DNA from 4 places in the Streptomyces sp. Ag109_G2-15 genome. Region 1 is predicted to be linked to each of the others. Evidence: riboswitches for the same ligand, from Rfam matches in the RefSeq annotation. Region 1 holds a riboswitch; each other region holds the start of a gene.
The links. A riboswitch is a leader RNA that binds a small molecule or an ion and turns the genes downstream of it on or off. The one in region 1 is predicted to bind cobalamin.
Positions count from the first base shown of each region.

Region 1 (7,011 bases):
GCAACCGCAAGTGCCCCAGCGACCACTTCTCCATGTCCCAGCTGAGCCTGATCACCGCGGCGATCTCGGCGAAGTACCGCTTCGAGCAGGTCAGCGGGTCGAACGACACCACCCGTGTGGGCATCACACTCCGGCCGCACCGGCTGCTGCTGAAGCCCGTGCCGTGGTGAGCGAAGTGCGGTGAGCGACGAGTGGTGAACGACGCCCGCCGACGACCGGCGCGCGCTCAGGCGGCCTCCGGGCCCCGGAACGCGCGCCGGTAGGCGTTCGGGGTCGTCCCCACCGCGCGGACGAACTGGTGGCGCAGCGCGGCCGCCGTACCGAAACCGGTGCGCGAGGCGATCGCGTCCACGGTCTCGTCCGTGCCCTCCAGCAACTGCTGTGCCAGCAGCACCCGTTGGCGCAGGATCCAGCGGTAGGGAGTGGTCCCGGTCTCCTGCTGGAAGCGCCGGGCGAAGGTGCGCGGCGCCAGGTGGGCGCGGGCGGCGAGCTGCTCGACGGTCACCTCCCGGTCGAGGTGCTCCTCCATCCACACCAGGACCTCGCCGACGGTGTCGCACGGGGCCTTGGGCAGCGGCCGCTCGATGTACTGCGCCTGCCCGCCGTCCCGGTGCGGCGGTACGACCATCCGCCGGGCGATCTTGTTGGCGACCTCAGGTCCCTGTTCCTTGCGCACGATGTGCAGACAGGCGTCGATCCCGGCGGCCGTACCGGCGGAGGTGATGACCGGGTCCTCGTCGACGTAGAGCACGTCCGGCTCGATGATCGCCCGGGGGTTGCGCACCGCCAGCTCCTTGGCCTGCCGCCAGTGCACACTGCACCGCCGCCCGTCGAGCAGCCCGGCCGCGCCGAGCACGAAGACGCCGGAGCACACACTCAGCACCCGGGTGCCCCGCTGCACGGCCCGTACCAGGGCGTCGAGCAGCGCGGGCGGATACTCCCGGGTGACGTAGTCGCTCCCGGCCGGCACCGCGATCAGGTCGGCGTCCTCCAGCCGCTCCAGACCGTACGGCGTCGACACGGTGAGCCCGCCGACATGGGTGCTCAGCGCCTCGCCCTCCGCCGAGACCACGGCGAAGTCGTACACCGGCAGCCCCTCGTCGCTGCGGTCGATGCCGAACACCTCGCACACCACGCCCAGTTCGAAGGGGTGCACGCCGTCCAGCAGTACGGCGGCCACGTTCTTCAGCATGCTGCCAGTGTGCCTCGGAAATGGCAGTAAATCGAGGGTGTACGGCAGTCCTGCCACTCCCGGTAAGGAGCATCCGGCGCGACAGTGGTGACATGAACGGAAACCAGATAGAAGGCCTGATCGGAATGCTCGCCACGCTCGGAATCCTGGTCCTCCTGGTCCTCCCCTCCGTGCTCGGCATCGTGCGCGACAGGCGCATCGACCGCCAGCTCAGGGAGGCCCAGGAGACCCGCGGAGACAGGAGGGATCAGAAGTCCTCGTCCAGGTCGACCGTGCCCTCCACGGCGACCTGGTACGCCGACGGGCGGCGCTCGAAGAAGTTCGTCAGCTCCTGAACGCCCTGCAGCTCCATGAAGGAGAAGGGGTTCTCCGAGCCGTACACCGGAGCGAAGCCGAGGCGGGTGAGGCGCTGGTCGGCGACGCACTCCAGGTACTGCCGCATCGACTCGGTGTTCATGCCCGGCAGGCCGTCGCCGCACAGGTCGCGCCCGAACTGCAGCTCCGCCTCGACGGCCTCCCGGAGCATGTCCGTGACCTGCTGCTGGAGCTGGTCGTCGAAGAGCTCCGGCTCCTCCTTGCGGACAGTGTCGACCACTTCGAAGGCGAAGGACATGTGCATCGTCTCGTCGCGGAACACCCAGTTGGTGCCGGTGGCGAGACCGTGCAGCAGACCCCGGCTGCGGAACCAGTAGACGTACGCGAAGGCGCCGTAGAAGAACAGGCCCTCGATGCACGCGGCGAAGCAGATCAGGTTGAGCAGGAAGCGGCGGCGGTCGGCCTTGGACTCCAGCCGGTCCAGCTTCTCCACCGAGTCCATCCACTTGAAGCAGAACTCGGCCTTCTCGCGGATGGAGGGGATGTTCTCCACGGCCGCGAAGGCGGCGGCGCGGTCCTCCGGGTCGGGGAGGTAGGTGTCCAGGAGCGTCAGATAGAACTGGACGTGCACGGCCTCCTCGAAGAGCTGACGGCTCAGGTACAGCCGCGCCTCCGGGGAGTTGATGTGCTTGTACAGCGTCAGCACCAGGTTGTTCGCGACGATCGAGTCACCCGTCGCGAAGAAGGCCACCAGGCGGCCGATCAGGTGCTGCTCGGCCGGGGTCAGCTTCGCGAGGTCGGCGACGTCCGAGTGGAGGTCGACCTCCTCGACGGTCCAGGTGTTCTTGATGGCGTCCCGGTAGCGCTCGTAGAAGTCCGGGTAGCGCATGGGGCGCAGAGTCAGCTCGAAGCCGGGGTCGAGCAGGTTCTGGTTGCTGGGCATTACTGGCAGGCCTCGCAGGACTCGGGGTTCTCAAGGGAGCAGGCGACGGCGTCGGGGTCGGCCACCTGCTGGACGGGGATGGTGGGCTGCGCCTGTGCCGCGCGGGCGATGCGGGTCGCCGGGCGGGAGCGCAGGTAGTACGTCGTCTTCAGGCCCTGCTTCCAGGCGTACGCGTACATCGAGGAGAGCTTGCCGATGGTCGGCGTCTCCAGGAACAGGTTCAGGGACTGCGACTGGTCCAGGAACGGGGTGCGGGCCGCGGCCATGTCGATCAGGCCGCGCTGCGGGATCTCCCACGCCGTGCGGTACAGCGCCCGGACGTCGGCCGGGATCCACGCGAAGTCCTGCACCGAACCGTTGGACTCGCGCAGCGCCTCACGGGTGCGCGCGTCCCAGACACCGAGGTCCTTGAGGTCCTGCACCAGGTACGAGTTGACCTGCAGGAACTCACCGGACAGCGTCTCGCGCTTGAACAGGTTGGAGACCTGCGGCTCGATGCACTCGTACACGCCCGCGATGGAGGCGATGGTGGCGGTCGGCGCGATCGCGAGGAGGAGCGAGTTGCGCATGCCGACCGCGGCGATCCGCTCGCGCAGGGCCGCCCAGCGCTCCGGCCAGGTCAGCTCGGCGTCGTAGTGGTCGGGGTGCAGAACGCCCTTGGCCGTACGGGTCTTCTCCCAGGCCGGCAGCGGGCCGTTGCGCTCGGCCAGGTCGGCGGAGGCCTCGTACGCGGCGAGCATGATCCGCTCGGCGACACGGGTGGACAGGGCCTTGGCCTCGGCGGAGTCGAAGGGCAGGCGCAGCTTGAAGAAGACGTCCTGCAGACCCATCGCGCCCAGGCCCACCGGACGCCACTTGGCGTTGGAGCGGCCCGCCTGCTCGGTCGGGTAGAAGTTGATGTCGACCACACGGTCGAGGAAGGTGACGGCCGTGCGGACCGTCTCGTCCAGGCGCTCCCAGTCGATGTCCCCGTCGCGCACGAAGGCACCGAGGTTGACCGAACCCAGGTTGCAGACCGCCGTCTCGCCGTCGTCGGTGACCTCCAGGATCTCCGTGCAGAGGTTGGAGGAGTGGACGGTGTGGCCCGGCTCGGCCGTCTGGTTGGCGGTGCGGTTGGCGGCGTCCTTGAAGGTCATCCAGCCGTTGCCGGTCTGCGCGAGGGTGCGCATCATGCGGCCGTACAGGTCGCGGGCCGGGATGGTCTTCTTCGCGAGCCCGTCCGCCTCCGCCTTGCGGTAGGCCGCGTCGAACTCCGCGCCCCAGAGGTCGACCAGTTCCGGCACGTCCGCCGGGGAGAACAGCGACCACTGCTCGTCGGCGTTGACCCGGCGCATGAACTCGTCCGGGATCCAGTGGGCGAGGTTGAGGTTGTGCGTACGGCGGGCGTCCTCACCGGTGTTGTCCCGCAGCTCCAGGAACTCCTCGATGTCGGAGTGCCAGGTCTCCAGGTACACCGCGGCCGCGCCCTTGCGCCGGCCGCCCTGGTTCACGGCCGCCACCGAGGCGTCCAGGGTCTTCAGGAACGGGACGATGCCGTTGGAGTGCCCGTTGGTGCCGCGGATCAGCGAACCGCGGCTGCGGATCCGGGAGTACGACAGACCGATGCCGCCGGCGTGCTTGGAGAGGCGGGCGACCTGGTGGTAGCGGTCGTAGATGGAGTCCAGCTCGTCCAGTGGCGAGTCGAGGAGGTAGCAGGACGACATCTGGGGGTGCCGCGTGCCGGAGTTGAAGAGCGTGGGGGAGGAGGGCAGGTAGTCGAGACGGCTCATGAGCCCGTAGAGCGCCGCTACTTCGTCGACGGACCGGGTGGTGTCGTCCTCGGCCAGACCGCTCGCGACCCGCAGCATGAAGTGCTGGGGCGTCTCGAGCACCCGACGGGTGATCGGGTGCCGGAGCAGATAGCGGCTGTGCAGGGTGCGCAGGCCGAAGTAGCCGAAGCGGTCGTCGCCGGCCGCGTCGATCAGCGTGTCGAGACGCTCGGCGTGCAGTCGTACGAACTCCGCCGTGCGGTCGGCGACCAGGCCCTCGCGGTGGCCCACGGCGACGGACCCGGTGAAGGACGTCACGCCCTGCGAGGCGGCCTCGGCGCGGATCGAGATGGTCAGCAGCCGGGCGGCCAGCCGGGAGTAGGCGGGGTCCTCGGAGATGAGGCCCGCGGCCGCCTCCGTGGCCAGCTCGCGCAACTCCGCCTCGTCGGCCCGGGCGGAGCGGCCCCGCAGCGCGGCCGCGGCGACCCGGCCGGGGTCGGCGTCGGGGAGGTCGGCGGTCAGCTCGGTCAGGGTCCGCAGCAACGCGGCACCGGGACCGTCGGTCTCCACCGGGGCTGCGGTCGCCTGGACGGCTGAAGCCGGGTCGGCTGGCGCGATGGTCACGTGGGGCTCTCCCTCGCTCGGCACGGGGCCTGGCGGAGGGCAGGGGGCAGCACGAGCGCGCACGGCGTCGCGTCCACCGGCCCACTCCACGAGGCCCGGACGTCTGAAGGCACCCGGACCGGACGGCCGGGCGCGCGCTGCCGACAGGTCCTCGGACTGAACAGGCGTGCGGATGCACGCAAGTACACCGTTGCGGGACAGTTCCGGATTCGCACCGGATTCCCCTGCGGCGACAGCGAGGACGAGCATACATCTAGTGCCGGGTCGTGGTGTCACCCCCAGATGTTGTGTCTGTTGCGTGTTGCGGTGGCTTCAGACGGTCAACTCGTGGGTGAGGAGAGTGAGGTCGGCCAGGCGGGAGAGGGGATTCCGGTCCCGCTCGGGTGTGCGGACCGGGGCAGCCGGGTTGCGGGGGCAGCCGTGAGTGATTCCATGGAAGTAGGTGCCGACACCGGCGGGGGTCCTCCGTCCCGAGCCAGCTCTGGGGAGGAGAGCGCACCATGCCGAAGGTCGTCCGTCATCCGCCGGGCAAGGAGCGACCGCCCAACGCACCCATGGCGACACTTCCGTTGAGGGGACTCGGGCGACGGGTCAGACGGGTGTACCTGAGGCGCTGGCACGCCCTGACTGTCCGGTGGGAGGCCCGCCAGGACACCACCCGGCCCAAGAAGTGGCGCAGATGGTTCTCCTACACCAACGCCGTCAGGGTCGTGTGGGCCCTCGCCGCGCTCGCGCTCCTCGCCTGGTTCGTGGAGGGCGTGTACCTCTCGCTCTCGCCGCACAGGAACGAGAAGAACTGGGTCGAGAAATGGATAGCGAGCCCGGGGTTCGACGGCATCTCCCGCGTCCTCGGTCCCGTCCTCGCCGCCTCGCTCGCCGCCGCGTTCTTCCTGTTCGCCTGGTACAGCTGGACCAAGCGCCGCTATCTCGCGAAGGCGCGCCGGCGTCCGCAGGACCTGGTCGTCACCGCCGGGCCGGACATCGCCGAGATCGTCGGCCGGGAGGAGGTCGCCCAGGTCATCGCCCAGCGGCTGCGCGAGCGCGACACCCGCCGCCCGTATCTGCTCGTCGGCGGGATGGGCGTGGGCAAGACCGCCGTCCTGGTGCGGCTCACCGAGATGCTGGCCGCGCAGGGTGCCGTCCCCGTCCCGATCCGGCTGCGCGACGCCACCGGCCCCGACCTGGACTTCGAGCGCATGGCCCAGAAGCGATTCGCCGAGGAGGCGCCCCAGGGCGTCCTGGCGCGCGCCAAGACCGAGCGGGTCTGGCAGCAGCTGCTCGCCGACGACAAGGTGGTCGTCATCGCCGACGGCCTGGAGGAGGCCGTACTCGACGAGGGCCTGCGGGAGGACCGGGACAACATCATCCGCAGGGCCATCGAGCGCGCCCACGGGGAGCGGCTGCCCCTCGTCATCGCCTCCCGGCCGCACAGCCCGCTGGAGAGCACCCCCGCCGCCATCGTGGAGCTGGAACCGCTCAGCGAGGAGGAGGCGCTGCACTTCGTCGAGGCACGCGTGCCGGAGACGGACGAGCGCCGCGTCGACTGGATCGTGGAGACGGCGGAGGTGACCGAGTCCCCCATCTACCTGCAGATCGCCCGGGAGCTGCACCACCACGGCGACCTGGAGCGGGACCGCCGCGACGACCCGCGGCGCCTGGACTCCCGCAGCAGGGACCGCGGCCAACTGCGACTGTGGCTGCTGGAGACCTGGGAGAACTCCCTGCTGGAGGGCCGGCTGCGCGCGGACGTGGCGCTGGAGCCGAGGGAGCGGCGGGACGCCCTGGAGGTGGTCTCCGCCCTGGCCTGTGTGGGACTCCTCCAGGACACGCTGGAGGTCGGCTTCAGGGAGCTGCTGGACAGGGACGTCCACCCCGGCCGGGTCCGGCGGGTGCGGGCCATCGCCGAGCACCTGTGGGAGCAGCGGGACTACGACCGCTACGGCAAGCGCGGCAACGTCTTCTCCGAGTGGCACCGGGAACGGATCTGGAGCCTCCTGTGCGCCGGTATGAGCGATGAGGTGAGCAGAAGGCTGCGGGAGGGGAACCTGGGCCAGTGCCGTGCCGTCCTCGCCCGCTTCGCGAGCCATGCCGACAAACTGAGGCTGGTGGAGGGCTTCGAGCAGAAGGTCCGCTTCCCGCACAGCACCCTCCAGGCCTACTTCGGCTACCGCATGCTCTACCGCCTGGGG
Region 1 covers NZ_OCNI01000001.1:1,447,192-1,454,202, reverse strand. Annotated here, with positions in the region: gene CRP49_RS06195 (cytochrome P450) at 1-170, shown strand, start outside; gene CRP49_RS06190 (helix-turn-helix domain-containing protein) at 227-1,192, opposite strand; gene CRP49_RS06185 (ribonucleotide-diphosphate reductase subunit beta) at 1,440-2,450, opposite strand; gene CRP49_RS06180 (ribonucleoside-diphosphate reductase subunit alpha) at 2,450-4,822, opposite strand; cobalamin riboswitch at 4,947-5,084, opposite strand; gene CRP49_RS06175 (NACHT domain-containing protein) at 5,323-7,011, shown strand, end outside.

Region 2 (7,011 bases), on a different contig from region 1:
ACCGGGGCGGCCTGCGCGGCTGCCCGGCATGCCCGTACCGTCGTACGCAGCCAGTCCGGAACACCCCGCCCCGCGGCGGAAGCAGAGGAGCAGCCGCGTGACCAGCCGTGTCACTCTCATCTCACCGGCGACCACGCCGTCGCTGCGGCGGGCCCGCTTCGACGACGGCGACTCGATCGAGGACAGCGCGGCGGCGCGGGCCAGGTCGGCGGCCGGGTCGCTGCCCGCCGCGGTGCGTGTCCTCGTCTCTCCCAGCGTGCGCTGCCGGGAGACAGCCTCGGCGCTCGGCCTCGACGCCTCTCCGCAGCCGGAACTCTCGGGCCTGGACGTGGGCCGGTGGCGGGGGCGGACGCTGGACGACGTCGGTGCCGTAGAGCCGGAATCGGTGGCCGGCTGGCTGGCCGATCCGGGTGCCGCACCGCATGGCGGGGAGTCGGTACGGGAGCTGTGTGCCCGGCTCGCGCGCTGGCTGGACACGAGTGGTGCGGTGGACGGCAGGACGATCGCCGTGGTGGAGCCGGAGGTCGTACGGGCCGTGGTGGTGCACGCGTTGGGCGCGCCCGAGGCGGCGTTCTGGCGCGTCGACGTCCCGCCGCTCACGGCGACGGAGGTCACCGGCCGCTCCGGGCGCTGGAACGTGCGGCTCGGACACGTCCTCGCCGGGCCGGGCGACTGACGGCGGTCAGGCGGTCGCGTCCCGATGGCGGCGCAGCAGTGCCGCGATCGCGCACCGCAGGCAGTCGGTGTCCGTGTCCCCGGTCGTGTCGTGGTGGCCGTGGCAGTCGGCCGCCGCCTGTCGGCCCGCGCCCTCATCCGCCGTACGGCAGGCCGCCGTTGGGCCCCCGACCAGGGCTTCGAGTTCTTCGAGGAGTCTCTCGGTCCGCTTGACCTGCTGGGCGAGCACCCGTACCCGCGCGCTCTGGCCGCCGATCTGGCGTCGGCTGGCGATGAGTTGTGCGTACTCCTCCACGGTCAGGGCGACCGCCTCACGTCCGCCGAGAGTGATGTGGCGCGGTTCGGGACGTTGTCTGGCCACTCGGCTCCTCCGCTCGTCGCCTCCTCCGGTGTCCGGGAAACGCGAGAGGGCCCCCGGACGGTTCCGGAGGGCCCTCTCGTGTCCTGAAGGGATCAGTGCGTGGCGGGAACTCTCCGCCCGGACTCGGCGGTCGCGGGCTTCGGGTTCAGCTGCCGCTCGGCCAACTCGCCGAAGAGCAGGCCGAATCCGCCCCACAGAACGGCCTGGATGGCCAGTGCGGAGAGGCGGAACCGCCACAGCAGGGTGGCCGGGAAGTCCTTCGGCACCTCGTTGACGGCCGGCAGGAAGGCGTAGGCCAGGCCGATCGCGACGGCGAAGGCGGCGACCGCGAGGACGGTCGCGTACCAGGTGCCCAGGGTGGGTACGAGGCGCTTGCCCAGGATGGTGGCGGCGACCGCCAGGAGCACGCCGAGCAGCATCATCAGGAAGTACAGGGTCGTCCGCTTGCCGATGGTGTCGGGGTCGCCGACCGACGGCGGGTTGGCCGGGTACTTCAGGAACGGGACGACGTAGACGGCGAGCAGTGCGCAGCCGGACAGCAGCAGCGCGGTCGCCCGCGGGCCGAAGCGGCCGACGCGGCCGAGCGCGACGCAGAAGGCGAGCGCCGCGATGCCGCCGAAGGCGACCCCGTAGACGAGGACACCGGTGGCCAGGCCCGCGGTGGACTGCAGGGAGCGGGAGACGACCTCCATCTCGTGCTCGTGGGAGTGGGCGTCCTCGAAGCTGATCGCGTTGTCGACGCTCGGCTCACCGAGGAAGTAGGCGACGACCAGGGCGAGTACGCCGGCGGCGAGGCCGGCGAGCATGCCTCGCACGAGGAGGTTTCTTACCGTTGTGGAGTTCATGGGTGCGCGGTGTCCCTCGCGTCAGTGGCAGGGGAACCCGAGCAGGTGGCGGGCGTCGTGCACCCACTCGTGGACGTCCGTGCCGTTGAACACGGAGGTGGCGCCCTGCTCGGCGCCGACGAAGTAGAGCAGGACGAGCATCAGGATGCCGAAGAAGACCGCCCAGGGTGCGATTGCCTTGAGCGGCAGCGTGGCGGGAACGGCGGGGGTGGTGGCTGTCGGCTGGGCGACGGTCTGCGCCATGGCAGGACCTCCTCTGGGAGTTCGCGTCCCATCTCGGTGGTGCACATGACGACGGCCACGGGTCTGACTCACGGGTCCCCAAGGGGTGTTCCGCATACAGTGGCGCGACCGTGCCGGATTCCCACCGGCTTCCGTCTCGCCGTCGTCGATATCGGACAGACCGTACCGCGTGGCGCGTGCATGGCCAAGACCGCGTGGTCCGTCGTGATCTTCCTCTCGCGTCGGCCGTCACGGCGAGGCCGGGGTGCGGTCTGCCGGGCCGTGCGGCCCGGCAGACCTGCCCCGTCACACTGCCGTCAGCCGCGGCGGCCCGACGGATCGGGCGCGACCGTGTCCCGGTTCTGGCCGGGGACCGAACCGGCGTCAGGAGACCCGGCGCCGACGGGCGCTCCCTGCGCCCGGTCACCGTGGCCCGGCCACCACGCGGCGTGGCCGATCAGCGCGGTGAGGCTCGGCGTGAAGAACATCGCCATCACGAAGGCCGCGACCGCGATGCCGAAGGAGACCGCGAAACCCATCTCCGTCAGCAGCGCGTTGCCCGCCAGCATCATCGTGGCGAAGGTCGCCGCCAGGATGAAGCCGGCCGCCGCCACGGTCGGCCCGGCGTGCCGGAGCGCCATGCCGGCCGCCTCGCGCGGCTCGCGGCCCTCGCGGGCCTCCTCGCGGAGCCGGGCGATCATGAGGATGTTGTAGTCGGTGCCGATGGCGACCACGAACAGGTACATGATCACCGGGAGCATGAACATCAGACCCGAGTGTCCCTGTCCCTCCTGGAAGATCCAGACCGTGGCGCCGAGGGTGGCACCGAAGCCGAGGCCCACCGAGGCCATCAGGTACCAGGGGGCGACCACACTGCGCAGCAGCAGCCCCAGGATGACCATGATGAGGAGGGCGGCGACGGGGAAGACCGTCCGGTAGTCGTGGTTGACCGCGGTCTTGATGTCCTTGTAGATCGAGGACATGCCGCCGACGACGGCCTCCGTGCCGCCGGGGGCGTCGGAGTGCGCGACGTCGCGCACCTCGCCCACGACGTCGATCGCCTTGTCCGTCGAGGCCTCGTACTTGAGCGTGACGGTGAAGTCCGCGGTGGTACCGCCCTTGTTCACCTGGGTCATGCGCGCGCTCGCGACGCCGTCCACGGCGCCGAGCTTCCGCGCGTACGTGTCGAAGGCGGCCTTGTCCAGCGGCTTGCCGTCGGTGCTCGACAGGTAGACGTCGGTGGGTGCGGCGGCGCCCGCCGAGTACGCCTTCTGCATCTCGTCCTGGACGACCATGGACTCCTTGGTCTTGGGCATGGAGCCCGCCGCCAGGTCGAACGTGGCGTTGAAGCCGAGGGTGCCCAGCGAGAGGGCGACCAGGACGAGGCCGGACACCGCGGCGGTCAGCGCCGGGCGGCGCTGCACGCCCCGGCCGAGGGCGGCGAACCGGGCGTTCTCCGGCTCCCGCTGCCAGGACTTGGAGGGCCAGAAGACCTTCGGTCCGATGAGCGAGACCACGGCCGGGATCAGGGTCAGGCCCGCGACCAGGGTGGCGGCGACCGCGATGGCGAGCGCCGGGCCCATCTGCTTGAGGAAGCCGAGCGTGGACAGCACCAGCGCGAGGAAGGCGATGATGACCGCTCCGGCGGCCGAGGCGATGGCCTCGCCGACCCGGTCGACCGCGTTGACCATGGCCTGTTTCGGCTCGTCGCCGGCGCGCAGGCGCTCGCGGTAGCGGAACATCAGGAAGAGGAAGTAGTCCGTGCCGACGCCGAAGAGCACGACGATCAGGATCGACGAGATCGAGCTGTTGGCCTGCAGGTCGAACAGCTTGGTGGCGTAGGCGATCAGCCCGTTGGCCACGGCGGACACCAGACCGATCAGGACCAGGGGCAGGATCGCCAGGATCGGCGCACGGAAGATGATCAGCAGGGTCACCAGGATGATCAGGAAAGTCCCGATGCCGATCAGCGCCTGGCCGCGCTGGGAGGAGTCCTGCTGGTCGAGGACCTGCGCGGCGGAGCCGCCGAGCTTGACGTCGAGGTGCGTGCCCTTGGCCAGGTCCTTGACGTCCTCGCGCAACACCTTGGCCGCGTCGGCCTGTTTGGGCTGACCGGCGTTCTTGCTGTCCATCTGCACCAGGGTCAGGTCATACCTGCCGTCCTTGGACGGCAGGCCGGGGACGACCTTCTGCACCTGGTCGATGTGCTTCTTGCCCAGTTCTGAAGTGATCCGGGCGATGTCCTGCTTGTCGGCGGCGGTGAGCTTGCCGCCGTCGGTGCGCTGGTACAGCGCGATCGCGGACGGAGTGAAGGCGCTGGGGAACGCCCTCTCCTGCAGATCCGCCGCTTTGATCGACTCGTAACTTTTGGGCAGGAAACTGCTCTCGTCGCTGTTCGAGGGCAGGCTCGGCGCGGTGGCGACGATCGCCACCGCCGCGATGAGCCATGCCACGATCGTCCAGACGGGATGACGGACGACGGCATTCCCAATGCGTCGGAACATGCGGAAGGTCCTCCTGGGCAGGAAGATCACCGCAGCCCGGGGAGCGGACCCTGGCATCGGCGACCCCGACCAGCCGTCGCTCTCGGGCCGGTCGAATGGTTGTCTTCAGATGCGATCGTAGTGACCGCACACCGCGATCATTCCATCGTGTGCCGTCCGGCCGCCAAAAACCCTTCTCTTTTCAGTCATGGCTGTTCACTCGCCGTTTGAGGAGTGAACTCCCGTCTGACTGGCGGGCGTTGGAGCATCTTGCGGTCCTAGGTCAGCGACTGCGGAGAGCACTGAGTGCCGCGTCGAAGTCGGCCGCGCCGGGACGGTTGTGCGGCAGCTTGCCGAGCAGGATCGCCATGCCACAGGTGTCGGTGAGCGCCGAGAAGACCAGACCGCCCGCGACGCCCGCCGACAGGATCTGGAAGGCCGGGTGCAGGAGCAGCCCGAGGACGATCCCCACCAGGACCAGCGCCCCCGCCGTGAACCGGACCTGCCGCTCCATGCTCCAGCCGGCCCGGGTGCCGCGGGCAGCGGGCTGCTCCAGGTCGTGGCCTGCCGCGGCCCAGGCGCTGGTGCCCCCGGCCAGGGTGGCGGCGGGGATGCCCTGCTCCGCGAGCAGCCCGCAGGCGTTCTCGGAGCGGGCTCCGGAGGCGCACACGACCAGGACCTCGCCGCGCTCGGCGGCGTGCCGGATCTCGGGCAGGGCGCGCCGGATCCGGTCCAGGGGGACGTTGAGGGCGCCGGGCAGGTGACCCGAGGTGTACTCGCCGGGGGTGCGTACGTCGATGACGGTCAGCTCGTGCAGCCGAGTGCGGGCCTGGTCGGTGCGCAGGGTGACGGGGGCGAGGGGGGCGGTCATGGCAGGTGTGATCCTTAGGTGTTCGACGCCGTCCCGTACCGGGACGTACAGTACCCCTAGGGGTATTTTTCGAGGAGTGATCGTGGAACTGGAACTCGCGGGTGCGGAGCTGAAGTCCGTCCTGAACCGGCTGCGCCGCGCGCAGGGCCAGATCTCCGGCGTGATCCGGATGATCGAGGAGGGGCGCGACTGCGAGGAGGTCGTCACGCAGCTCGCCGCCGCGTCACGGGCGCTCGATCGTGCCGGTTTCGCGATCATCGCCACCGGCCTTCAGCAGTGCATCACCGACATGGAGTCCGGCCGTAAGAACGGCGAGGACCCGGAGCAGATGCGGGCCCGTCTGGAGAAGCTCTTCCTGTCGCTGGCGTGAGAGGCGGGCCGGCGCGCGACTGTGGGCGTCGGCGCATCACACCACCGCCTCGATCATCATGAACGCGGCCACGGCCAGCAGTACCAGGGCGAAGGTCCGCTGCAGCGCGCGCCCGGAGACCTTCGCCGCGAGCCGCTTCCCGTCCCACGCAGCGAGCACCGCGGCCCCGGCGAAGGGCCCGATGGCAGCCCAGTCGAGACCGTCGGCCGTACCGGCCCGCATCGCCAGCGCGGCCAGGGAGTTGGCGGTGATCACCAGCAGGCTGGTGCCCACCGCGTCGCGCATCCGCAGGCCGAGCACGCTCACCAGTGCGGGTACGGCGAGGAAGCCGCCGCCGACGCCGAGGACGCCGGTCACCGCGCCGAGCCCGGCACCCGCGGCCGCCGCCCGGTCCGGTCGCACCGGCACCGCGGTGTCCGACGCGGCACGGGGTCGTAGCATCCGCACCGCGGCCGTTCCCGCCACCACGGCGAAGGCGGCCGTCAGGGCGGCGCCGGGCACTCGTCCGGCGAGCGCACCGCCGAGCATCGCGGGGACAATCCCGGCCGCGGCGAACAACAGCCCGGTCCGCCACCGCACATGGCCGTCCCGGGCGTGCGCGGACAGCGCCGTGGCCGAGGTGACGGTGACGATGACGAGGCTGGCGGTGGTGGCCGCGACCGGGGTGAAGCCGAGCAGGTAGATCAGCGCGGGGACGGCCAGGACGCTGCCACCGCCCCCGAGCGCGCCGAGCGCCAGGCCGATGACGGCCCCGGCGGCCAGGGCGAGTACGACAGCGCTCACGCGACGGTCCCGTTCCCGCCCCGCGAGTCCACCACGGGCAGTCCCGCCGCGGCCCAGTCCCGCATGCCGCCGATCACGTCCACAGCCTCGGTACCGCGCGCGGCGAGCAGATCGGCCGCCCGCCGGGAGCGGTTCCCCGAGCGGCAGATCACGACGATCGGACCCGCCTGCGCGCCCGCGGGCAGCCCGGCCCCGGCGGCCAGCGCCGACAGCGGCAGGTGCACGGCGCGTGGTGCGTGCCCCGCCTGCCATTCGTGGGGTTCGCGGACGTCCAGCAGTACGGCGTCCGCGCCGCCCTCGGCGGCTTTGCCCTGGCCGGTGCGGGCGGCAGCCTCCTGGGCGGTCACCCGGCCCGGAACGCGCCGGTCTCGTCGGAAGAAGCTCATCGTGGCTTGTCGCTC
Region 2 covers NZ_OCNI01000002.1:496,488-503,498, forward strand. Annotated here, with positions in the region: gene CRP49_RS38725 (histidine phosphatase family protein) at 98-676, shown strand; gene CRP49_RS38730 (hypothetical protein) at 683-1,036, opposite strand; gene CRP49_RS38735 (CbtA family protein) at 1,129-1,881, opposite strand; gene CRP49_RS38740 (CbtB-domain containing protein) at 1,903-2,124, opposite strand; cobalamin riboswitch at 2,161-2,303, opposite strand; gene CRP49_RS38745 (MMPL family transporter) at 2,421-4,607, opposite strand; gene CRP49_RS38750 (rhodanese-like domain-containing protein) at 4,870-5,457, opposite strand; gene CRP49_RS38755 (metal-sensitive transcriptional regulator) at 5,540-5,827, shown strand; gene CRP49_RS38760 (sulfite exporter TauE/SafE family protein) at 5,864-6,610, opposite strand; gene CRP49_RS38765 (rhodanese-like domain-containing protein) at 6,607-6,996, opposite strand.
Region 2: linked by a shared signal. The riboswitch ahead of CRP49_RS38740 (CbtB-domain containing protein) and the one ahead of CRP49_RS06180 (ribonucleoside-diphosphate reductase subunit alpha) in region 1 are both predicted to bind cobalamin.

Region 3 (7,011 bases), 4.1 Mb from region 1:
AACTCCGGGATCGCGACCTGCATCGCCGCGTCCATGGGGGAGAGGGCGGCGTCCGACTCCTCCCAGGCGGCCCGCGAGGAGGTGAGGCAGAGGCCCTGCAGCACCGGGATGTTCAGGTCGGCGAGCGCCCCGATGTCCCAGGACTCCTCGTCGCCGCCCGCCGAGGCCTGCGAGGCATGCGTACCGCCGGCCGCAAGAACGGTGGCGACCAGGGCGTCGGCCTGCCCCAGCAGCTCGTACAGCCCGGCGTCCGCGCCGCGCAGCGAACCGCAGTACACGGGAAGCGCGTTGGCGCCGCGCGCCTCGATCGCCTCGCACAGCGTGTCCACGAAGGCGGTGTTGCCGCTCAGCTCGTGCGCCCGGTAGAAGAGCACGCCCACGGTCGGCCGGCCGGCGCGGATCTCGTACGAGCCGTGCACGCCGTACTCGGGCATCTTCCGCGGCTCTTCGAAGCCCTCACCGGTCAGCAGCACGGTGTCGGACAGGAACCGGGCCAGCTCGGTCAGGTTGTCGGGCCCGCCCTCGACCAGGTACTTCAGGGCCTCCGCCACCACACCCGCCGGTACGGACGACTCGGCCATCAGCTCGGCGTCCGGCACGGCCTCGCCGCCCAGCAGCACGGTCGGCACACCGGACGCCCTCAGCGCGGCCAGCCCGTCCTCCCAGGCCCGCTTGCCACCGAGCAGTCGTACGACGGCGATGTCCGCGCCTTCGAGCAGCGCGGGCAGCTCGCTCTCGACCTCCACACGGGTCGGGTTGCCGATCCGGTAGGAGGCGCCGGAGGCCCGGGCCGCCAGCAGATCGGTGTCGGCGGTCGACAACAACAACACTGTGCTCATGCGGGCGCTCCCGGTGGAATGAAAGGCAGTCCTTGCGGCGCGCCCGACTCGATGAGCCGCCAGAGCGCGTCCGTGTCCGCGTGCTGTTCGATCAGGTCGCCGAGCCGGTCGAGCTGCTCCTCGCGCAGCGCGGCGAACGAGGTGTCGGGGGCCGGCACGAAGCGGCGCCCCGCGGCGGCCGCCACCTCGCGCAGGAAGGCCCGCCGGAAACCGTCCGACTCCAGGGAGCCGTGCCAGTGCGTGCCCCAGGTCTGGCCGACCCGGCAGCCGTCCAAGAAGGGTTCTCCTCCCCCTATGGAGGCGACCCCGTGATGGATCTCGTACCCCTCGACGTGCTCGCCGAGGGCCTCGCCCACGGGCCGGGTGAGGGTCTTCTCGCGGGCGAACCGCACCCGGACCGGGAGAACCCCCAGGCCCTCGACCTGCCCGGCGCGCGATTCGACCTCGTCCTCGATCTGCTCGCCGAGGATCTGGAAGCCACCGCAGATGCCGAGGACCGGCTGCCCGTCGTGGGCCCTTCTGACGATGGCCTCCGCGAGCCCGCGCTCCCGCAACCACTCCAGCGCCCGGACCGTCCCCCGGGTCCCCGGGATCACGACCAGGTCGGCATCGGCCAGCTCCTCGGGCCGGTCCACGAACCGCACCACGACACCCGGTTCGGCGGCCAGCGCGTCCACGTCGGTGAAGTTGGACATGAGCGGGACCGCGCAGACGGCGACGCGCAGGACGTCCTCGCCGACGGGCGGGGCGGTGTTCGACTCCCGCACGGTCCCGCGCAGGGACACCCGCAGCCCGTCCTCCTCGTCGATGCCGAGCCCGTGCCGGAAGGGCAGGACGCCGTACGTGTGCCGTCCGGTCAGCCCGTGCAGCATGTCGAGCCCCGGCTCCAGCAGGCTGACATCGCCGCGGAACTTGTTGACCAGGAACCCGGCGACCAGCTCCTGGTCCTCGGGCGAGAGCAGCGCGACGGTCCCGAAGAAGGAGGCGAAGACGCCCCCGCGGTCGATGTCACCCACGACGAGCACCGGCAGCCGCGCGTTCCGCGCGATCCCCATGTTCACGATGTCGGTCCGCCGCAGATTGATCTCGGCCGGGCTCCCCGCCCCCTCACAGATCACCGCGTCATACGTGCCCCGCAACTCGGCGAGACAGTCCAACACCGTGCCGAGGAGCCGCTGCTGGCGCCCCCCGTGATACCCGCGCGCGCTCAGCTCACCGACCGGCTTCCCGAGCAGCACCACCTGGCTGCTCTGCTCACCGCCGGGCTTGAGCAGCACGGGGTTCATCAGCGCGGTCGGCTCGACGCGACAGGCCTGGGCCTGCATGGCCTGAGCCCGCCCGATCTCGGCACCCTCCTGGGTCACGAACGAGTTGAGGGACATGTTCTGCGCCTTGAAGGGCGCGACCTTGACGCCCTGGCGCACCAGCCACCGGCAGATCCCGGCCGTCACGACGCTCTTGCCGGCGTCGGAGGTGGTGCCGGCGACGAGGAGACCACCGTTCACTTCGCACGTCCCTTCACGAGTCGGCGCGCGGCGACCGTGACGCCGAGCGCGAGCAGGCCGACCCGGCGGGAGAGCCGTACGGCCCGGTCGATGTCGGTGACCCGGACGGCCCGCCCGGTGTCCCCGTTGAGCACGGGCCGGTGTTCGACGCGCCCGCCGTAGGAGAGCGTCCCGCCCAGCCGCACACCGAGGGCACCCGCGAACGAGGCCTCGACGGGACCGGCGTTGGGGCTCGGGTGCCTGCGGGCGTCGGCCTTCCAGGCGCGCAGGGCACCCCGCGGGTCGGGCCCGGCCACGGCGGCCAGCACGGCGGTCAGCCGAGCCCCCGGCCACCCGGTGACGTCGTCCAGCCGGGCGGAGGCCCAGCCGTAGCGCCGGTAGCGGGCCGACTTGTGCCCCACCATCGCGTCCAGGGTGTTGACGGCCCGGAACCCGAGCAGCCCGGGCACCCCACCCACGGCACCCCACACCAGGGCCCCCACGACGGCGTCGGAGGTGTTCTCGGCGACGGACTCCACGACGGCCCGCGCGATCCCGTCGGCATCCAGCGCCTGCGGATCCCGCCCGCACAGATGCGGCAGCCGCACCCGGGCCGCCTCGACATCCCCGGCCTCCAGGGCGCGCCCGATGGTCCGCGCCTCCCGGGCGAGCGAAGTGCCCCCGACGACAGCCCAGGTGGCGGCACCGGCCAACGCCACGGAAGCGAGGGGGGAGCGGCGCACGGCCCGCTCGGCCACGGCCCCCAGCGCGACGGCACCTCCGGCGCACACGACGGTGTGCAGCGCCCCCCAGCCACGGTGGTCGCGCCACAACACCCGCTCCACGGCCGCGGCAGCCCGCCCGAACGCGGCGACCGGATGCCCGCGGCGCGGATCGCCGAGAAGCAGGTCGCCGATGAGGCCGGCGGCGGCGCCGTACGCGTAGCAGCGATCGGCACCCATCGGCTCAGCCGGCCGTGGGGGCAGGCAGGGCCCGGTTACTGAACCTCAATCGGCAGCCGCGCATGGCGATATGTCCTCACTCAGGGTGTCCGCGCCCTGGTTCGACGAGACCGGCGGTGAGAGTTCCTGGCTCCCGGGGTTTTCTTCCCCGGTGACAGTGGCGGGACCGCGCCGGATTCGCACCGGCTTCCTCTCCTGCCGCCGTACATGGCCTGGGCAGTCCACCACGCACCCGGAAGGGCCGTCAACTTGCCTTTGACCTGGGACGCCGGACTGTGCTGAGGCCCACATCGCCAGCACGGCGGGCGGTGAGGGTGGACCGGGTTGCGGTGAATTCCCCTCCGTCGGGCGGCATTCGGGAATCCCGCTTGTCCTCACGGACGGTGACCGCCTGCAAGAGCGCGTACGTCTCATACGGGATGCAACGGGCGTGGGAGGGGACACACGGTGGCGTACGTGGGCGAGATGCTGCTGGACGACGGCCAGGCCGTACTGCTGGAGGTGGCGGGCGAGCGTCCCGGCGGGGTGCAGCGGGTCTCACGGGGCGGCACGGCGGCCGGTGTGGCGGCGGAGACCCTCCAGCAGGCAATCGCAGTGGCGCGGGGTTCCACGGAGGCGCACTTCACGGTGAACATGCAGTGGTCGAATGGGGATGGATCCGACGGACGTTGGGGATCCGGGGTCAGCTGGGGCGTCGAGTCCAGGCAGGGGGAGCTGCTCGACGTCGGGTGGGTCCTGCCGCATGACCTGGTGACGGGGCGGGACCTCCTCGAATTCCGTGTCCACCCGACGTGGGACGCCCACGCCGATGGGCCGTTGGGCAACGTGCGGGCCATGGCGCACGCAAGCGGCACCACCGCTGCTGTGCTTCAGGACGACTCGGACGGTCCTGTCCATTCAAGATGCGAACCGAGTTGGGCCCTCTGCCGGAGCCTGTGACGGACGAGTCGGACGTGTCTGCCGCGCTGTTCCGGTCGGACGGAACTTTCGCTGCGGCGCAGACGGGGTCTACACGGCTACACCGACGCGGGCACCCTGACCTACCCCCTCGCCCACCTCACCCAAGGCCCCATCCAGCCCCTGTGCGGCTACTTGGGCCCCCATCCACCGAACGTGACGAAGTCCCAGCCGTCGCTCAGCATTCCCCCGGAAGCCGACATGACTCCGCCCTGCCGAGGCCACCGGTAGATGGCCCCGACAGGGCGGACAACGCGTGGATCAGCCGTCAGGGCTTCGCCACGATCAAGTAAATCCCGTAAGCCACCGCAGCCGCACAAGCCGCGAAGCACACGTACGCACCAGTCACCGCCAGCGCCGCGGACCCACCCTGCGCCACCGCCTTCTCGCGGCGCGACAGGCCGTTGACGCCGAGGGTGAACAGGGCCACCAGGCCCACCGTGAACGCGAGGCTGACGCCGAAGACGGAGCCGAGGGCCGCCCAGTCGATCTTCATGGGGATGCTTCCTTCGGTACTGGGCGGTCAGACCGCGGCGGCCGGCGGAGCCGCCGGAGCCGGGTCGGTGGCGGTGGCGGCGGTCACGGCCGGAGCCGGGATCGTGGCCGACAGGTCATCGGCGACGGTGCCCGCGGGCGGCGGGGTCACCGCGGCGATGGCGGTGGTCACCACGCCGGCCGGCTCCGTCGTGTCGGCGACCACGTTGGTGTGGTCGACGACCTCGCGACGGGAGATCTTCCAGATCGTGGCGCTGGCGCCGACCAGGAAGACGGCGACGACCGCGGTGCCCCAGTCACCCAGGTCCGTGACGGACTCGGCGCCCGCGCCGACCAGCGCGGCGGCCGGCAGGGTCAGCGCCCAGGCGATGAACATGCGGGTCGCGGTGGACCAGCGGACCACACCGCCCTTGCGGCCCAGGCCCGCACCCATCACCGAGCCGGAGACGACGTGGGTGGTGGAGAGGGAGAAGCCGAGGTGGGAGGAGGCCAGGATGGCCGTGGCCGCGCTGGTCTGGGCGGCGAAGCCCTGTCGCGGCTCGAGGTCGGTCAGGCCCTTGCCCATGGTGCGGATGATGCGCCAGCCGCCGATGTAGGTGCCGAGCGCGATGGCCAGACCCGCGGAGAGGATGACCCAGGTGGGAGGGTTGGAGCCGGGGGAGATGGCGCCGCCCGCGATGAGGGCGAGGGTGATGATGCCCATCGTCTTCTGCGCGTCGTTGGTGCCGTGGGCGAGGGAGACCAGACCGGCGGAGGCGATCTGCCCGGCGCGGTAGCCCTTGCGGGTGGCCTCGCCGTCGGCCTTGCCGCCGATGCCGTACGAGAACCGGGTGGCGAGCATCGCCGCGAGGCCGGCCACGATCGGGGCGGCCACCGCCGGGAGCAGCACCTTGGTGACCAGCATGTCTCCGTGGACGGCGCCGAAGCCGGCGGAGGCGACGGTGGCGCCGACCAGACCGCCCATCAGGGCGTGGGAGGAACTGGACGGCAGTCCGACGAGCCAGGTCAGCAGGTTCCAGAGGATCGCGCCGGTGAGAGCGGCGAAGATGACCTCGGGACGGATGCCGTTCTCATCTACGAGACCCTTGGAGATCGTGTTGGCGACCTCCACGGAGAGGAAAGCGCCTACAAGGTTGAGGGCGGCGGACATGGCCACCGCGACCTTGGGCTTGAGCGCACCGGTCGAGATGGTCGTGGCCATCGCGTTGGCGGTGTCGTGAAAACCGTTCGTGAAATCGAACGCGAGTGCGGTTACCACCACAATCGCGAGGATCAGCGAGAAGTTTTCCATTTACCCAGGCAATCGTTCGAGGTCATTGGCTGTTGGACCGTAGGCAACCTGGGTGAACGGAAGGTGAACTGAGACAGGCGTCAGGGTGTCGTCAAGGGAAGGTTGGAATGCCGTTCGGATCCACGCCCCAGGCGCCCCTTGGCTACCAGCCCCGTGCGAAGGCCCGCAGTCGGCTCGGCGGCCCGTTGAAGAGATTCTGGTCACCCGGCAGACCGCCCTCGGTGCCGAACTGCCAGAAGGTCCAGCGCGCCCAGCCGCCCGGCAGCGATCCCGGGTCCGAGGTGCCGTGCCGGGCGATCCACAGCGGGTGGTCCGCGGCGAACGCGCGGCTGTCGCCGGTGCAGGCCTGCCACCAGTGGGCGGTGGTGTAGATGACCGGGCGCCGGCCGGTCCCCGACTCGACCTCGTCACTGAAGGACCGGATCCAGTCGACCATCCGCTTCCAGCCCAGCCCGTAGCACTTGTGCTCGTCGTCGTACGGGTTGTACTCGATGTCGAGCGCGGGCGGCAGTGTCCAGCCGTCCGCCCGCCAGTCCCCGCCGTGCTGCACGAAGTACGCGGCCTGCTCGGCGCCCGAGGACCTGTCCGGCCGCGCGAAGTGGTACGCGCCACGGATCAGGCCCGCCCGGCGGGCGCCGTCGTACTGCCGGTCGAAGTAGGGGTTGCGGTAGGTCGTGGACTCGGTCGCCTTGATGTAGGTGAACCGTGCGCCGTCCGACCGGGCGGCGGGGAAGTCGACGTGCTTCTGGTGGGACGACACGTCGTGCCCTCTGAGCGGGCCGGCGGCGGACGCCGGGGACCCGGCGGCCGCGGCCTGGGCGCCCGCGAGGGCGAGTGCCGCGGTGGCGGCCGCGAGAACGACCGCGCGGCGACGGGCGCGGGAAGCGAGGCGAGCACGAGGCATGTGTCCCCCTGGAGTGGCGGTGGAACGTCGTCCAGCGAGTAAGAACGATCATTGAATGCCTGATGATCACTTGAAGCAT
Region 3 covers NZ_OCNI01000001.1:5,568,153-5,575,163, forward strand. Annotated here, with positions in the region: gene cobN (cobaltochelatase subunit CobN) at 1-839, opposite strand, end outside; gene CRP49_RS25025 (cobyric acid synthase) at 836-2,344, opposite strand; gene CRP49_RS25030 (cobalamin biosynthesis protein) at 2,341-3,285, opposite strand; cobalamin riboswitch at 3,385-3,527, opposite strand; gene CRP49_RS25035 (hypothetical protein) at 3,733-4,224, shown strand; gene CRP49_RS25040 (hypothetical protein) at 4,511-4,738, opposite strand; gene CRP49_RS25045 (inorganic phosphate transporter) at 4,766-6,028, opposite strand; gene CRP49_RS25050 (lysozyme) at 6,171-6,932, opposite strand.
Region 3: linked by a shared signal. The riboswitch ahead of CRP49_RS25030 (cobalamin biosynthesis protein) and the one ahead of CRP49_RS06180 (ribonucleoside-diphosphate reductase subunit alpha) in region 1 are both predicted to bind cobalamin.

Region 4 (7,011 bases), on a different contig from region 1:
CGTGACCGGCGACAGGACGGAGACGTCGAGGTTCAGGCACAGGGCCGCGATGTACTCGCCGGCGCTGTTCTTGATGCCGATCGACGTGCTCTTGGCCGGGCGGCCGTCGGGGAACCGGTTGGGGTAGTTCTGGATGACGCTCGGGTACTGCGGGTCGGCGATCCGCGCCAGCCCCAACTCGGTCGCGGAGTCGCCGACTTCACGACCGGAGAGGTTGTTCTCGATGGCCCGGATCGCGTGCTTCGGATCACGCAGGTCGTGCAGAACCACCTCGCACAGCCCCGGGAACATCCGGCCCAGGGCAACGGCGATCTTCTCCGATTCGCGGATGAGGTGCTCGTCCGCTTCGGCCTCGGCGGTACGCATGACGTGACCCTCCCGCTCGACAGAGTTCGACTCTTTTTCCAACTCTGGACAGCGAGGCTAATCGGTTACGTAGCCGCCGTCCAGCAGCCCGGACGAGGACGACGGGTGCGGGCCAGGTGAGTTCGTACAGGTACCGCTCCGCGTCCCACGGGGATCCGTACCTGACGCACGACCATTGACACTCGCCCGTCCCGACCCGAGACTCATGGCCAGCTCAAAGTGAACCAAATTTCACCTGGCGAACAGGCCGCTCCTGTTCCCGAGCCCATTCATCTCCGAGGACGAAGATGACCCCCTCCCCCACATCCCCCGCACCTCGTCCCCCACACACGCTCCGCACGGTGTTCCCGGTCGTCGCCCTGTGCTGGCTCGCCGTCTTCTTCGACGGCATGGACGTCAACATCTACGGCGCCGTGATGCCGCACATGCTCGACGACTCCGGTCTCGGCCTGACCCCGGCCGACGCGGGCACCATCGGCAGCTGGACCACCTTCGGCATGCTCATCGGCGCGCTCACGGCCGGAAACCTCACCGACTGGCTCGGCCGCCGGCTGATGCTCGTCGCGAGCGTGTCGCTCTTCTCCGTCGGCTCGGCGATCTGCGCCCTGGCCGGGGGCATCGGCCCGTTCGGGGTCGGCCGGTTCGTCTCCGGTCTCGGTCTCGGCGGGCTCATGCCGCTCTGTCTGGCCTTGGTCATGGAGTTCGCACCGCCGCGCCGGGCCGCCCTGACCACCGGCCTGCTGATGACCTCGTACCACGCGGGCGGCATGGCGGCGACCGGCCTCGGCCTGACCCTGGCCCCGGCGGCGGGCTGGCGCTGGGTGTTCTGGGCGGGCGTCCTGCCGGCCGTGGTCGCCGTGCCGCTGCTACTCGCCCTGCTGCCCGAGTCGCCCGGCGTACTGCTGGCGCGCGGTGAGCGGGAGCGGGCCGACGCCGTCGCGGACCGCTACGGGCTCCCCCGGCCCACCGCCGTCGCCGCGCCGGCCGCCGGGGCCAGGGGCCGTCTGGCCGCCGTGCGCGCGCTGTTCCGCCCCGACTCGCGCTGGGCGACTCCCCTGCTGTGGCTGGCCTCCTTCTGCGGTCTGCTGCTGGTCTACGGCGTGAGCACCTGGCTGCCGCAGATGATGCGTGCCTCCGGCTACGGCCTGAACTCCTCCGTCAGCTTCCTGCTCGTCATCAACGCGGGCGGCATCGTCGGCCTGCTGATCGCGGGCCGCACCGCCGACCGGTTCGGCGCGGTCCGGGTGTCGGCGGTCTGGTTCGTGCTGACGGCCGCCGGAGCGCTGCTGCTCAAGGCACATCTCCCGCTGGGCGCCACGTACGCCGTGGTCGCCGTCACCGGTGTGTGGCTGTTCAGCGCGCAGGTCATGGTCTACGCCGCCACCGACACCGTCTATCGCGGCAGCGAGCGTGCGGCGGGCCTGGGCTGGGTCACCGGTGTCGGCCGCACCGGCGCCGTCGTGGGCCCCTGGCTGATCGGTGCGTTGGCCGACAGCGGCAACGAGAGCTGGGGCTTCACGACGTTCGCCCTCGCCGGGCTGGTGGGCGCGGTCGCCATCGCCCTCGTGCCGCTCGCCCGGCGGATCGGCCGGAGCGGTGCCCCGGCGACCGTTCGCCTCGCAGCCGGCGCGAGCCCCTCGAAAGGCTGACGTCCGGCCCTGGATCCCCTGCTCGGTATGCCCCCACTCAATTCCCCCCACTCGACAAGGAGTCGGCACGATGTTCCCGCGCACCCGGTTACCCGCAGGACGCTTCCGGCGGGCCCTGGCCGCAGCCGCCGCGGCCGTGGTCGTCCTCACCGCCGCGGGGGTCGCGACCCCCGCCCGGGCCACCACGCAAGCAGAGGTCGTGAAGGACCTCCCCTAGGCCCCCGCCCAGCACCCAGGGCAGCATGCTGAACCCAGGGCCCTCGCCGCCCGAGGGGCTATCTCCGTTGGGCGGCGAGGCGTATGGGGGCGTTGGCGGCGCCGTAGCCGCGGTAGCCGCCGGACCGCTGCACGAACTCGAAGAAGACGTGGCCGACCGTCTCCGTGTAGCAGTGCCGGAACTCGCCGCCGTGCTCGTCCCGGTCGTAGAGGATGCCGAGTTCGCGGTACGTCTCCCACTCGCCCTCGGGAAACTCGTACCGCGCCCGCAGATCGTCGTAGTAATTGGCGGGTACCCGCAGCAGGTTGGCGCCCGCCGCGCGGAAGCGGCGCACCGCCGCGACGATGTCGTCGACGGCGAAGGCCACGTGCTGAGCCCGGGTGCCGGTCTCGTCCGTCGGGCTCGGGGCGAGGTTGAGGACCAGCCGTGGTCCGTCGGGCGGGGCGGACAGGGCGCGGCTGCGGAAGAGGCCGTAGGGGTCGGCGAGTTCGACGGTGTCGTGCGGGCTGAGGCCCAGCACGGCGCGGTGGAAGAGCACCGCCTCGTCGAAGTGGTGCCAGGGTTGGGTGAGCGCGAGATGGTCGATGCCGGTGACGCCGGTGGACCGGCTCGCCGCCCGGTGCTCGAAGTCATCCGTCCAGCTGGGGAGTTGAGGTCGACGGGTGGCGCAGAACAGCACTTCGGTGCCGTCGGGTGCCACCACCGACTCCAGGGGGACGTCCTGCTCGGCCCGGCGTCGGGGCAAGGTGGGGGCGAGCAGGGCCTCGGCGCGGCGGGCGGCGGCCTGCGGATCCGGTGACTCCAGACCGATGGCGGCCAGCCTGGTGCCGGCGCGGCGCGTGGCGGCTCCGGCGTTGACCAGGACGCGGGCCTCGCCCTGCTCCCACAGGTCGACGGGCTTTCCGCGGTGCCGGCCGGTGCGGGTGAAGCCGAGTGCGGCCAGCAGTTCGCCGATGGGCTGGGGGTCGCCTGCGGCGAGTTCGGCGAAGGCCACTCCGGAGGGTGCGGCCGGGGCCGGCAGGGCGGACACGCCGGCGCTCTCCTCAAGAGCGAGCAGGGACCGCAGACCGTCCACGGCCGTGCGGCCCGCGTCCGCCTGGCGGAACACGTCGTTGAAGACCTCCAGCGACAGCGGCCCCTGGTAGCCGGTGGCGAGCACGTGCCGGACGAGCCCGGCGACGTCGAAGCCGCCCTGACCGGGGAAGCAGCGGTAGTGGCGGCTCCACTGCAGGACGTCCATGGCGAGCAGGGGGGCGTCGGCCAGCTGGAGGAAGAAGATCTTCTCGCCGGGGATGCCCTCGATGCCCTTGGGGTCCGAGCCGCGGGAGAGGATGTGGAAGCTGTCCAGGCAGGTGCCCAGCGCCGGGTGGCCCGCGGTCTCGACGATGCGCCAGGCATGGTCGTACGTGTTCACGTGCCGCCCCCAGGCGAGCGCCTCGTAGGCGACGCGGATGCCGAACTCCTGGGCCAGACCCGCCAGTTGACTCAGCTGCTCCGCGGCGAGCGCGTCGTCGTCCACCGTCTGCGGGGAGACGTTGGAACAGACGAGGACGGTGTCCACGCCGAGCCGTGTCATCAGGTCGAACTTGTGCCGGGCGCGACGGAGATTGCGGGCGAACTCGTCGGCGGACACGGCCTCGATGTCCCGCATCGGCTGGTAGAGGTCGATGGACAGGCCCAGGTCCGCGGTGCGGGCGGCGACCTCCTCAGGCGCCAGGGGGCTCGCGAGCAGGTCGTTCTCGAAGATCTCGACGCCGTCGAAGCCGGCGCGCGCGGCGGCGGTGAGCTTCTCGGTCAGGGTGCCGCTGAGGCAGACGGTGGCGATCGACTTACGCATGGCCGCCACCCACGCCGATCCAGGTCTCCCCGGCCCGCCCTGCTGCTTTCACTGAAACTCCAAGCTGACCACTAGACGGTTCATTCGTTCCGCTGTGCGGTCACAGTAATCAGGCAGGGGTCTTCTGGACAAGGGCGCATCGAGCCCAGTCTCGACCGGGGGGGGTGGCCAGAGCGCCACGGCGGGCCACTGCAGCCTTGAATCGCCAGGTCCACGGTACGGATCTGACAGACCGCTCAGCGGTACCTCAGGGGTGAGCTACGGAGCCGTCAAGGGCCGCGACAGGATGGCCCCGGCTCTGCGGTTTCCCTGGTCCGCGCAGCGGACTACGGTCGGGGGTGTCATGGACGGGTGGGCGCGGCGCGGAGACGGGTCGGCCACAGCGGGGAGGCAGCAGGTGAGCGAGGAAGAGACGCCGGCGGGGGGCGACCGGGATCAGCAGCCCACCGGGGTGCGCAGTGTCCGGCGGGCCTTCGACATCCTCAACCTGCTCAGCGAGCAACGGCCCGTGATCACGCTGCGGGAGATCACCGAGGCGACCGGGCTGGCGAAGACCACCGCGCTGCGGCTGGTGCAGACCCTGGAGGAGAGCGGTCTGCTGTGGTCGCACCCGGCCGGCTACACTGCGGGGCCGGCGCTGTGGCGCTGGGCCTATCTCGCCCGCAGCCAGTGGGAAGTGCCCCAGGAGACCCGTAAGGTCATGCGCGACCTGGCCGACCGGCTCGGCGAGACCGTCAACCTCTTCGTCGCGCGTGACGTCCACCGCATCTGCGTCGCCCACGAGGAGAGCCCGCACCCGCTGCGTCATGTCGTCGACGTCGGCGACGAGCAGCCCCTGTGGGCCGGCGCCTCCTCCAAGATCCTCCTGCGCGACGCCCCCGAGGCGCTGCTACAGCGCGTGGCCGCCGCCTCCCCCCGCGGTGAGGCGTACACCGATCAGCTGCGGACCTGGGCGGCCGAGGCGGCCGAGCGGGGCTACGCGGTCAGCAGCAGCGAGTGGGACGAGGGGCTGACCGCCGTGGCGGTGCCCGTGACCGGCCGCACCGGCCGGGTCGTCGCGTCCCTCTCCCTGAGCGGCCCCAGCCACCGCTTCCCCTACGAGGCCGTCGAGCGCTTCGCCACAGAACTCACCCAGGGCGCCCGCCTCATCTCCGACCAGGGCTTCACCCACCCACTGGGCAGCGAGGGCTGAGCCGGCGGGCTCCCGCGGGAGAGTCACACGGGGGCGCCGACAGTCCCTCAGGAATGCGTTACCCCGCCTGGCGCAGGCCGAGTTCGTACACCTGTGGTTCCGGCGGCGCACGCCACCCTCTAGGCTTGCCGGTGCAGCTGGTTCGCCCCGTCAGCCAGGCGGGATGCGTCGTAAGAGGGAACCCGGTGGGAATCCGGGACTGCCCCGCAGCGGTGAGCGGGAACGACCGCCGTCATACGCACTGGGCCCACGAACAGGGTCTGGGAAGCGACGGCCAGTAGGTGTCCTCCTTGGTGAGGGCGTGCCCGCGAGTCCGAAGACCTGCCAACTGCCCGCGTGCGAAGCACTCGTGCGCGGACATCCCGGTGACCTCGAGGGCGGGTCGGCGTACACACCGAGCGGGCGGCCGCTGCCGTCCGGTCCGTCGCCCCTTCGCGCTCTCGTCCCGTCCCCGGGATCTCAGGGATCAGTCTCGCGAAGGAGATCTCCGTGACCACCAAGCCCGCAGCCGCGGCAGCACGGGCCACCGTGTACGGCTACCCCCGCCAGGGACAGCACCGGGAACTGAAGAAGGCGATCGAGGGCTACTGGACGGGCCGCGTCACCGCGGACGCCCTGCGGGCCACCGCCGCCGAACTGCGCCGCACCACCTGGCGGCGGCTCGCCGAGGCCGGCATCGACGAGGTGCCGACCGGCGACTTCTCGTACTACGACCACGTACTCGACACCACCGTCATGGTCGGCGCGATCCCCGACCGGCACCGGGCCGCCGTCGCCGCCGATCCGCTCGACGGGTACTTCGCCATGGCCCGCGGCACCCAGGACGCGGCGCCGCTGGAGATGACCAAGTGGTTCGACACGAACTACCACTACCTGGTCCCGGAACTGGGCCCGGACACGGTGTTCACGGCTCACTCGGCCAAGCAGGTCGCCGAGCACACGGAGGCCGGCGCCCTGGGGCTCACGGCCCGGCCGGTGCTCGTCGGCCCCGTCACCTACCTCCTGCTCGCCAAGCCCGCGCCCGGCGTGGCTCCCGGCTTCGACCCGCTCACCCTCCTCGACCGGCTGCTGCCGGTGTACGCCGAGGTCCTCGCCGACCTGCGCGCGGCCGGTGCGGAGTGGGTGCAGCTGGACGAGCCCGCCCTGGTCGAGGACCGTACTCCGGCCGAACTGAGCGCCGCGGCCCGCGCCTACCGTGCCCTCGGCGCCCTCACCGACCGGCCCAGGCTGCTGGTCGCCTCCTACTTCGGCCGGCTCGGTGCGGCCCTGCCGCTGTTGGCCAAGGCGCCGGTGGACGGACTCGGCCTGGACTTCACCGAGGCCGCGGCCGCCAACCTGGACGCGCTCGCGGCCGTCGGCGGGCTGCCCGGCAAGCGCCTGGTCGCGGGGGTCGTCAACGGCCGCAACGTCTGGGTCAACGACCTCGAGAAGTCGCTGGCCACCCTCGGCACCCTGCTCGGTCTGGCCGACCAGGTCGATGTGTCGGCCTCCTGCTCGCTGCTGCACGTCCCCCTCGACGCCTCGGCGGAGCGGGACATCGCACCGCAGATCCGGCGCTGGCTCGCCTTCGCCCGGCAGAAGACCGCCGAGATCGCCACCCTGGCCCGCGGGCTCTCCCACGGCCCGGACGCCATCGCCGCCGAACTGTCCGCCAACCGCGCCGACCTCGCCTCCCGGGCAGCCTCCGCCATCACCCGCGACCCGGCCGTCCGCGCCCGCACCGCCGCCGTCACCGCCGCGGACGCCCGCC
Region 4 covers NZ_OCNI01000002.1:488,397-495,407, forward strand. Annotated here, with positions in the region: gene CRP49_RS38700 (transcriptional regulator) at 1-366, opposite strand, end outside; gene CRP49_RS38705 (MFS transporter) at 708-2,015, shown strand; gene CRP49_RS47275 (hypothetical protein) at 2,086-2,232, shown strand; gene CRP49_RS38710 (bifunctional sugar phosphate isomerase/epimerase/4-hydroxyphenylpyruvate dioxygenase family protein) at 2,291-4,069, opposite strand; gene CRP49_RS38715 (IclR family transcriptional regulator) at 4,467-5,261, shown strand; cobalamin riboswitch at 5,383-5,605, shown strand; gene metE (5-methyltetrahydropteroyltriglutamate--homocysteine S-methyltransferase) at 5,751-7,011, shown strand, end outside.
Region 4: linked by a shared signal. The riboswitch ahead of metE (5-methyltetrahydropteroyltriglutamate--homocysteine S-methyltransferase) and the one ahead of CRP49_RS06180 (ribonucleoside-diphosphate reductase subunit alpha) in region 1 are both predicted to bind cobalamin.